One region of the Pseudoxanthomonas sp. GW835-FHT14C01 genome, then DNA from elsewhere that is predicted to be linked to it. Evidence: riboswitches for the same ligand, from Rfam matches in the RefSeq annotation. Region 1 holds a riboswitch; each other region holds the start of a gene.
What was found. Region 1 has a riboswitch for cobalamin ahead of btuB (TonB-dependent vitamin B12 receptor). Riboswitches for the same ligand answer to the same signal wherever they lie in the genome.
Positions count from the first base shown of each region.

Region 2: another riboswitch for cobalamin. It lies ahead of metE (5-methyltetrahydropteroyltriglutamate--homocysteine S-methyltransferase); the one in region 1 lies ahead of btuB (TonB-dependent vitamin B12 receptor).
Region 3: another riboswitch for cobalamin. It lies ahead of AC1Q5B_RS04025 (ribonucleoside-diphosphate reductase subunit alpha); the one in region 1 lies ahead of btuB (TonB-dependent vitamin B12 receptor).

Region 1 covers NZ_JBXAGB010000001.1:1,487,548-1,490,674, reverse strand. The annotation lists gene AC1Q5B_RS06485 (GAF domain-containing protein) at 1-412, shown strand, start outside; gene AC1Q5B_RS06480 (TfoX/Sxy family protein) at 409-780, shown strand; cobalamin riboswitch at 876-1,097, shown strand; gene btuB (TonB-dependent vitamin B12 receptor) at 1,225-3,111, shown strand.
Region 2 covers NZ_JBXAGB010000001.1:921,705-924,831, reverse strand. The annotation lists gene AC1Q5B_RS04065 (hypothetical protein) at 1-894, shown strand, start outside; cobalamin riboswitch at 936-1,166, shown strand; gene metE (5-methyltetrahydropteroyltriglutamate--homocysteine S-methyltransferase) at 1,365-3,127, shown strand, end outside.
Region 3 covers NZ_JBXAGB010000001.1:910,434-913,560, forward strand. The annotation lists gene hglS (2-oxoadipate dioxygenase/decarboxylase HglS) at 1-966, shown strand, start outside; cobalamin riboswitch at 1,185-1,403, shown strand; gene AC1Q5B_RS04025 (ribonucleoside-diphosphate reductase subunit alpha) at 1,686-3,127, shown strand, end outside.

The sequences.
Region 1 (3,127 bases):
CCTGCTGGCCGGCGAGCCCGACCGCATCGCCAACGCGGCCAACCTGGCGGCCCTGCTGTACCACGCCCTGCCCGACTTCAACTGGGCGGGCTTCTACTTCTTCGATGGCCGGGAATTGGTGGTCGGTCCGTTTCAGGGACTACCAGCCTGCGTGCGGATCCCGTTGGACAAGGGGGTCTGCGGAGCCGCCGCACGCACCCGCCAGACCCAGCGCGTGGACGACGTGGAAGCCTTCCCGGGCCACATCGCCTGCGATTCCGCATCGCGCTCGGAACTGGTGGTACCGCTGGTGAAAGGGGACGAACTGGTCGGCGTGCTCGACCTGGACAGCCCACGCCTGGCGCGCTTCGATGCCGACGACCAGGCGGGCATGGAACGCATCGCCGCCATCTTCGTGGATTCGCTGACATGACAGGCACCAAGCTGCGCAACATCGGCCCCAAGTCCGCCGCCTGGCTGCGCCAGGTCGGCCTGCGCACGCAGGAGGACCTCGAGGGCGTAGGCGCGGTGGAAGCCTTCATCCGGGTCAAGCGTGCGGGGTTCCGCCCCAGCCTCAACCTGCTGTATGCGCTGGAAGGCGCGCTGCTCGACTGTCACTGGCAACAGCTCCCCGAAGATCGCCGCAGCCAGTTGCTGGTGGCCTATGAAGCCGCCGCGGCGCTGCTGCCGCCCCCGCGCGGCCGCCCCGCCGCCGGACCGGTGACGACCACGCACACCGAACGCGAAGAGGACGCGGGCCCGTCACTCAATCTGTTCGACTCGCCCGGCGGCGAGGACTGACACTGCCGTAGCGTCGCCCGCTCGACGCCGCACGCCGTCCGTTCCCCGAGAGCAGCGGAGCAAGCGCCGCTCCACGCCGTGCGGATGCTTCCCGTATACTGCGCGCGCTTTCAGGTGACCCGCGGCGTGTCCGCCCAGGGTTGAAACGGGAAGCCGGTGGACCGCGCAGGCGGCATTCCGGCGCTGCCCCCGCAACGGTAGGCGACGACAACCGCGGCATCGGCCACTGTGCGATCCATGCATGGGAAGGCGCCCCGGCAGCGTGCATGGCGCACGCCTTCGCAAGCCCGGAGACCGGCCCGGAAGTCCACTGGTTGCGATGCGGAGGGCGTCGCGGCGTGCTGCGCCGCCGTTCGCCTGCTGCGCTGTCCGCTACGCTCCCTCTCCGTCATCGCAACTCCATGCCTAGTAATGCGCGCGGGGCGCGCGATGGAGTCGAATCCGATGTACAGCCGTCATTCCCTTTCCCTTCTGGCCACGGCGGTCGCGCTGGCACTACCGTTCGCCGCGTACGCGCAGGAGGCCACCGACCTGGACGAGATCGTCGTCACCGGCACGCGCACCGACGTCGCCGTGCGCGACAGCCTGGCGCCGGTGCAGGTCATCGGCCGCGAGGAGATCGAGCGCAGCCAGTCGCGCTCGCTGGTCGACCTGCTGAAGGGCCGCGCCGGCATCGGCTTCACCAACCAGGGCGGCCTGGGCAAGCTGAGCACCCTCAACATCCGGGGTACCGAATCCGACCATGTGCTGGTGCTGGTCGACGGCATCCGCATCGGTTCGGCGACCGCCGGCCTGGCGTCGTTCCAGGACCTGCCAGTCGACCAGATCGAGCGCATCGAGATCGTCCGCGGTCCGCGCTCCAGCCTGTACGGCTCGGAGGCGATCGGCGGCGTCATCCAGATCTTTACCCGTCGTGGCACGCAGGGCCTGTCGCGCGAACTGCGCATCGGTGGCGGCAGCCACAACCTGCGCGAAGCCAGCGGCGGCTTCGCCTACGGCGGCGAGCGTGGCTGGATCGGCGCCAATGCCGCCTACCAGGAAACCGACGGCATCAACGCCTGCCGTGGCTCGGGCACGCTGTTCCAGGGCTGTTTCACCGACGAGCCGGACGACGACGGCTACCGCAACGTCTCGCTCAACGTGCGCGCCGGCTACAAGCTGACCGATACGCTGACGCTGGAAGGCCACGCGCTGAATGCCGATGCCTTCAACGAATTCGACGGCAGCATCTACGGCGGCAACGAAGCCGACAACGTGCAGCAGGTGCTGGGCAGCAAGCTGACCTGGAAGCCCTCCGGCGCCACCACGCTCACCGCGCAGGTCGGTCGCGCTTCGGACAAGTCGCACAACTACTTCAACGACGGCACGGGCACCGCCCGCCAGGACGTCAGCACGTTCGATACCCGCCGCGATACGGCGTCGCTGCAGGGTGACTTTGCGTTCGGTGAGCAGCACGTGCTGACGGCCGGTGCCGACTGGCAGCGCGACGAAGTCACCAGCAGCGTCGATTTCGTCAACGACACCGTCGGCGTGCCGGTGGACAGTCGCGACAACACCGGCGTCTTCGTCGAATACCAGGGGCGTTTCGGCGCGCACCAGGTGCAGGCCAGCGTGCGCAACGACGACAACGACCAGTTCGGAAACCACGTGACCGGCAATCTCGGCTGGGGCCTCGGCTTCGGCAGCGGCGTCAAGCTGACCGTCAACGCGGGCACCGGCTTCAAGGCGCCGACGTTCAACGACCTGTACTACCCGTTCTCGGGCAACGCGCTGCTGGAACCGGAACGTTCGAAGACCCTCGACATCGGCCTGGCCCAGTACGGCGACGCGTGGAACTGGACGTTCAACGTCTATGAGACCCGCATCGAGGACCTGATCGCGCTGGACAGCAACTGGCTGCCGGCCAACACCGACGAAGCGCGCATCCGTGGCGCCGAACTGACCGGCGCAGTGACGCTGGCCGGCTTCGACATCGCGGCGCAGGTCAGTCACACCGATCCACGCAACCATACTGCCGGCGGCAACTACGACAACCTGCTGGCACGCCGCGCGCGCAACACGGCGCGCGTCGACGTGGACCGCGCGTTCGGCGATTTCCGCATCGGCGTGACCGCCAACGGCGCCAGCCATCGCTACGACAACGCGGCCAACACGGTCCGCCTGTCGGGCTACGGCACGCTGGACCTGCGCCTGGAGTACGCGATCACCGACGAATGGTCGGTGCAGGCGCGTGCGAGCAACGTGTTCGACCGCGACTACGAAACGATCGCCTGGTACAACCAGCCCGGTCGCGAGTACGGCCTGAGCCTGCGCTACCGCGCACGCGACTGATCCGGACGGACCCGGA
Region 2 (3,127 bases), 570 kb from region 1:
GTGACCAACGACGATGGCGGCACCCAGTTGCCGACCGCGTGGACGTTGAGCGCCACGGGCCCCACCACTATCACCGGTGCGACCGGCTCGGCCGCGGTGACCAATGCCGCGGTGAGTCCCGGCATGTACACGCTGTCGGAAAGCGCGCTGCCCGCAGGCTATTCGTCCACGCCCTACCGTTGTGCCGTCAACGGCGGCGCGGCGGTGTCGGGCAACAGCATCGTGCTGGCGGCGGGCGACACGGCAATCTGCACCATCAACAACAACGACAACCCGGCCCGGCTGACGCTGGTCAAGACGGTAACCAACGACAACGGCGGCACGCAGCCGGCGGCGGCGTGGACGCTGTCGGCGGCAGGTCCGACCGCTATCAGTGGTGCCACCGGCACGGCGGCCGTGACCAGTGCCGTGGTGGAGCCGGGCACGTACACGCTGTCGGAGAGCGCCACGCCGACCGGCTACGTCGCCAGCCTCTACAGCTGTGCGATCAACGGCGGCGCGGCGGTGTCGGGCAACAGCATCACCCTGGCCGCCGGTGACGCCGCGACCTGCACGATCCATAACGACGACAGCAACCAGGCCGACGTGCGGATCGAGAAGAGCGCATTACCTTCCATCGCGGCCTCGGGTGGGCAAGTGGCGTTCACGCTCGTGGTGACCAACGAGGGACCGGCTGCCGCGCATGGCGCGGTCGTGAGGGATCCGGCCGTGGCGGGACTGGACTGCGCCGCGGCGGGGCTGCCCGCACCGACGTGCTCGGCGACGGGCAGCGCCGCGTGTCCCGCATCGCTGACGGCCAGCGGTCTGCAGTCGGGTGTCGCCATTCCCGCGCTCCCCAACGGCGGTGTCGTCACCATCGGCCTGACCTGCAATGTCACTGCCAGCGGATTCTGAGCCGCGCCGCGCTACTGCTTGACGCCCTCGCGTCCCGGGCGTAACGTGCGCACCGCCAAGGTTTCCATCGCTTCATCCGAATGAAGCGATGGAATTAAAAGGGAAGCCGGTGCGGCCTGTTCGATGGGCCTATTCCGGCGCTGCCCCGCAGCGGTATTTGGGAACGACCCCGCCACACAGCACTGAGGTTCTGCCTCGGGAAGCGGCGGGTAGGTGAGGCGCCTCGCCTCAAGCCCATGAGCCCGAAGACCTGCCCTGGCCGGAGGACACGACCGTCTTCCGACTGACCTGGAGCTTCCGAGGGGAGGTGGCCGGAGCCCGTGTCCGCGCAAGCCTGCCCGGACGCGTCCTCCTGCGCCCGACTTCGGCACTCCGGCTCGCCCGCGGGGGCGAAGGTCGCTGGCGTGGCGGGCTGCGGTCCGGCGCGCGGTTCCTTCGTTCCTCATCCGCCACGCATGAGGACACGCACCATGACCACCGTTACCACCCTCGGCTTCCCGCGCATCGGCGCGAAGCGCGAACTGAAGGCCGCCCTGGAAAGTTACTGGCGCGGCGACACCACTGCCGAAGACCTGCAGCACACCGCGCGCGACCTGCGCCATCGCCACTGGCAGTTGCAACGCGAGGCCGGCGCCGACGTCGTGCCGTGCAACGACTTCGCGCTGTACGACCACGTGCTCGACACCGCCTTTCTGTTCGATGCGATTCCCGACGCGTATCGCGCGCTGGCGGACGCCGATCCGCTGGCTGGTTACTTCGCGCTCGCGCGCGGCGTGCAGCGCGACGGGACCGACCTGCGCGCGCTGGAAATGACCAAGTGGTTCGACACCAACTACCACTACCTGGTGCCGGAACTGCACGCCGGGCAGACGTTCCGCCTGCGCGGCGACAAGCCGGTGGCGGAATTCCTGGAAGCGCGTGCCGCGGGCAACGCCGCCCGTCCGGTGCTGCTCGGGCCGGTGAGCTTCCTGCTGCTGGCGAAGAGCGTGGACGGCAGCGACCGTCTCGCACTGCTCGACCGGTTGCTGCCCGTCTATGCCGAGCTGCTGGCGACGCTGCACGCCGCCGGGGCGGCATGGGTGCAGATCGACGAGCCTTGCCTGGTGCTCGACCTCGATGACGCGGCGCGCGCGGCGTATCTGAAGGCGTACGCGACGCTGGCGAAAGGCGTGCGACCGTCGCTGATGCTGGCCACGTACTTCGGCCGCCTCGGCGACAACCTGCCGCTGGCGTGCGCATTGCCGGTGGACGGCCTGCATGTCGACCTGGTGCGCGGCAAGGAGCAACTCGACGAGGTACTGAAGCAGCTGCCGAAGGGGCGCGTATTGTCTGCGGGCCTGGTGGACGGCCGCAACATCTGGCGCACGAATCTCGACAACGCCCTGATTCTCGCGAAGTACGCGCAGGGCCATGTGGGCGCCCATGCCTTGTGGCTGTCGCCGTCGTGCTCGCTGCTGCACGTGCCGGTCGATGTCACCGGCGAGAGGACGCTGCCGTCGGACCTCAAGTCGTGGCTGGCCTTCGCGCGGCAGAAAATCGAGGAGCTGCGGCTGCTCGCCGATGCGCTACGCGACCCGCGCGGTGCCGATGCCGACCTCGCACTCGCGCGCGACCGCATCGAATCGCGTCGGCAGTCCGCGCGCGTGCATCGTCCCGGCGTCGCCGCGCGCCTGGCCTCGCCCGAGGCGGGCGACATCGATCGCGACTCGCCGTACGCGCAGCGTCGTCTTGCGCAGGCCGCGCTGCTCCGTCTGCCCGCGTATCCCACCACCACCATCGGCTCGTTCCCGCAGACGCATGACGTCCGGGAGGCGCGGGCACGCAACAAGCGCGGCAAGCTGTCCGACGCCGACTACGATGCGTTCCTGCGCGAAGAGACCGAACGCTGCGTGCGCTTCCAGGAGGAGATCGGCATCGACGTGCTGGTGCACGGCGAGTTCGAGCGCAACGACATGGTGGAGTACTTCGGCGAACAGCTCGACGGCTTCGCCTTCACCGGGAATGGTTGGGTACAGAGCTACGGCTCGCGCTGCGTGAAGCCGCCGGTGATCTACGGCGACGTATCGCGTCCCGCGCCGATGACGGTGCGCTGGTCGCAGTACGCGCAGTCGCTGACCGACCGGCCGATGAAGGGCATGCTGACCGGCCCGGTGACGGTGCTGCAGTGGTCGTTCGTGCGCGACGACCAGGCGCGGGCGCAGACCTGCCGGCAGATCGCGCTCGCGTTGCGCGA
Region 3 (3,127 bases), 580 kb from region 1:
GAACTGATCGCCGACGCCGCGCTGCGCGCCGAGGCGGAAGCGATCCTGGCCAGGCGCGACATCTTCACCGCCGGCGCGCGGGCGCTGGTGGACCAGGCCGAACGCGACGGCGGATTGAATGAAGCCGACGCGCAGCGCTTCGTCGCCGAGGTGCTGGAAACCTTCCGCTGGCACGGCGATGCCACCGTGCCGCTGGAGACCTACCGCGCGCTGCACGGCCTGCACCGCCTGGTCGCCGACGTGGTCAGTTTCCGCGGGCCGCACATCAACCACCTGACCCCGCGCACGCTCGACATCGACGCCGCGCAGGCCGCCATGCTGGCGCGCGGCATCCAGGCCAAGGCATTGATCGAAGGCCCGCCGCGCCGCGCGGTGCCGATCCTGCTGCGGCAGACCAGCTTCAAGGCGCTGGAAGAGGAAGTCGCCTTCCCCGACGCCACCGGCACGCTGGTGCCCGGCAGTCACAGCGCGCGCTTCGGCGAGATCGAACAGCGCGGCCTGGCGCTGACGCCGGCCGGCCGCGACCTCTACGACCGCCTGCTGGCGCAGGTGCGGCAGGCCGGCGGTGCAGGCAATACGTCGGCGGACTATCCACAGCGCCTGGCGGCAGCGTTCGCGGCATTCCCGGATGACGAAGCGACGCTGCGTCGCGAGGGGCTGGGCTACTTCCGTTATCGCCTGACGGAAAGCGGCGCCGCCTTGCCGGCCTCCGAGCGCACGGCGATCACGCCGGACGCGCTGGTCGATGCCGGCCACGCCGTCGTCGACCCCATCGTCTACGAGGATTTCCTGCCGGTCAGCGCGGCGGGCATCTTCCAGTCCAACCTCGGCGGCGGCGAACAGCGCGCGTACGACGCGCACGCCAACCAGGAGGCGTTCGAAGCGGCGCTGGGCAAGACGATCCACGACCCGTTCGCGCTGTACGCGCAGGCGCAGGCTGCCTCGATCGCCGCGCTGCGGAGCTGACGTAGGGCGGGCCTTGGCCCGCCGTCGCCATGCTGGACCTCGCGACGCGACTTGGAGAGCGGCGGTGTCGCCGCATCTCCACGGCACTCGACGCGTGCGATGGTGGGCCAAGGCCCACCCTACGAAGGTTCGCGAGGCGAGCCCAATCCGTGAAACCCGCTTCGCACCGACACCCGCTGTTCCACACAACATTTGGTGTTGACGCGTCCGGTACCCCCCACTATCTTGTGGCCGTCGGTTCCGGTGGCCGCAAGCCACGGGATTAAAACGGGAAGCCGGTGACGCGTTCGCGCCACTCCGGCACTGCCCCGCAGCGGTAATTGGGAACGAACCCGCCACCAGCACTGGGGCCTTGCCCCGGGAAGCGGCGGACGTAGGAAGAAGGCTCGCCCTTCGCGCCCATGAGTCCGAAGACCTGCCGACAGCCGCGCGTAGCACACCGCGCGGTGCCGGCCGCGGAATCTCCGGGGGGAGAGGGCTGGTGACGCAGGGGACGCCGGCCTTCGGTCCGCACGATCTCGCTCCCTGCGACGCCGCTTCCCCACTGTGATGCTCCATCCGGCGTTGCGCAGCCCCGCGAGGGACGGGCCGCCGCGTGCACCACGCATGGAGGATTTCTCGTGACCCAGACCGACACCGCCGTCGCCGTCGCCGACGCCGGCACCACCCCGTCCCAGAAGGACGCGTTCTCGCTGACCCCGCCGCCCACCGCCACCGCGATGAGCGTGACCAAGCGCAATGGCGGCCGCGAACCGGTGGACCTCAACAAGATCGTGCGCGCGGTGCAGCGCAACTGCGAAGGCCTGCACGCCATCGACCCGATGCGCGTGGCCACCCGCACCATCTCCGGCCTGTACGACGGCGCCAGCACGCGCGAACTGGACGAACTGTCGATCCGCACCGCCGCGCTGCTGACCGGCGAGGAGCCCGAATACAGCCGACTGGCCGCGCGCCTGCTGGCCGGCTACATCGTCAAGGAAGTCACCGGCCAGGAGATCCACGCGTTCTCGCAGTCGGTCACCCGCGGCCACGAGGTCGGCCTGATCAACGACCGCCTGCTGAACTTCGTGCAGACCAACGCGCGCAAGCTCAACGACGCGCTGGACGCGTCGCTCGACCTGCACTTCGACTACTTCGGCTTGCGCACGCTGTACGACCGCTACCTGCTGCGCCATCCGCACACGCGCAAGGTGATCGAGACGCCGCAGCAGTTCTTCCTGCGCATCGCCTGCGCGCTGAGCGAGGACGTGCCGGAAGCGCTGGCGCTGTACCGCCGGATGGGCAACCTGGACTACCTGCCCAGCTCGCCGACGCTGTTCAACAGCGGCACCACGCACGAGCAGCTGTCCTCATGCTTCCTGCTGGACTCGCCGCAGGACACGCTGGAATCCATCTACGCCAAGTACGGCGACATCGCGCAGCTGAGCAAGTTCAGCGGCGGCATCGGCGTGAGCTACACGCGCGTGCGTTCGCGCGGTTCGCTGATCAAGTCCACCAACGGCCACAGCAACGGCATCGTGCCGTGGCTGAAGACGCTCGATTCCTCGGTCGCGGCGGTCAACCAGGGCGGCAAGCGCAAGGGCGCGGCCTGCGTGTACCTGGAAACCTGGCACGCCGACATCGAGGATTTCCTGGAACTGCGCGACAACACCGGCGACGAAGCGCGCCGCACGCACAACCTCAACCTGGCCAACTGGGTACCGGACCTGTTCATGAAGCGCGTCGAGGCCGACCAGGAATGGTCGCTGTTCGACCCGCGCGTGACGCCGGAACTGACCGACCTGTACGGCGATGCGTTCGAGCGGGCGTACACGCAGGCGGAAACGCAGGGCAAGGCGGTCAAGACGATCTCCGCCCGCAAGCTGTACGGCCGGATGATGCGCACGCTGGCCGAGACCGGCAACGGCTGGATGACGTTCAAGGACAAGTGCAACGCCGCCAGCAACCAGACCCTGCGCGCCGGCAACGTCATCCACCTGTCGAACCTGTGCACCGAGATCCTGGAAGTCACCTCGGCCGAAGAGACCGCGGTGTGCAACCTGGGCTCGATCAACCTGGGCCGCCACTTCGATGACGATGGCTGGTTCGATTTCGACAAGCTGGCCGAAACCGTGCGCCTGGCCGTGCGCCAGCTGGACCGCGTGATCGACCTGAACTTCTA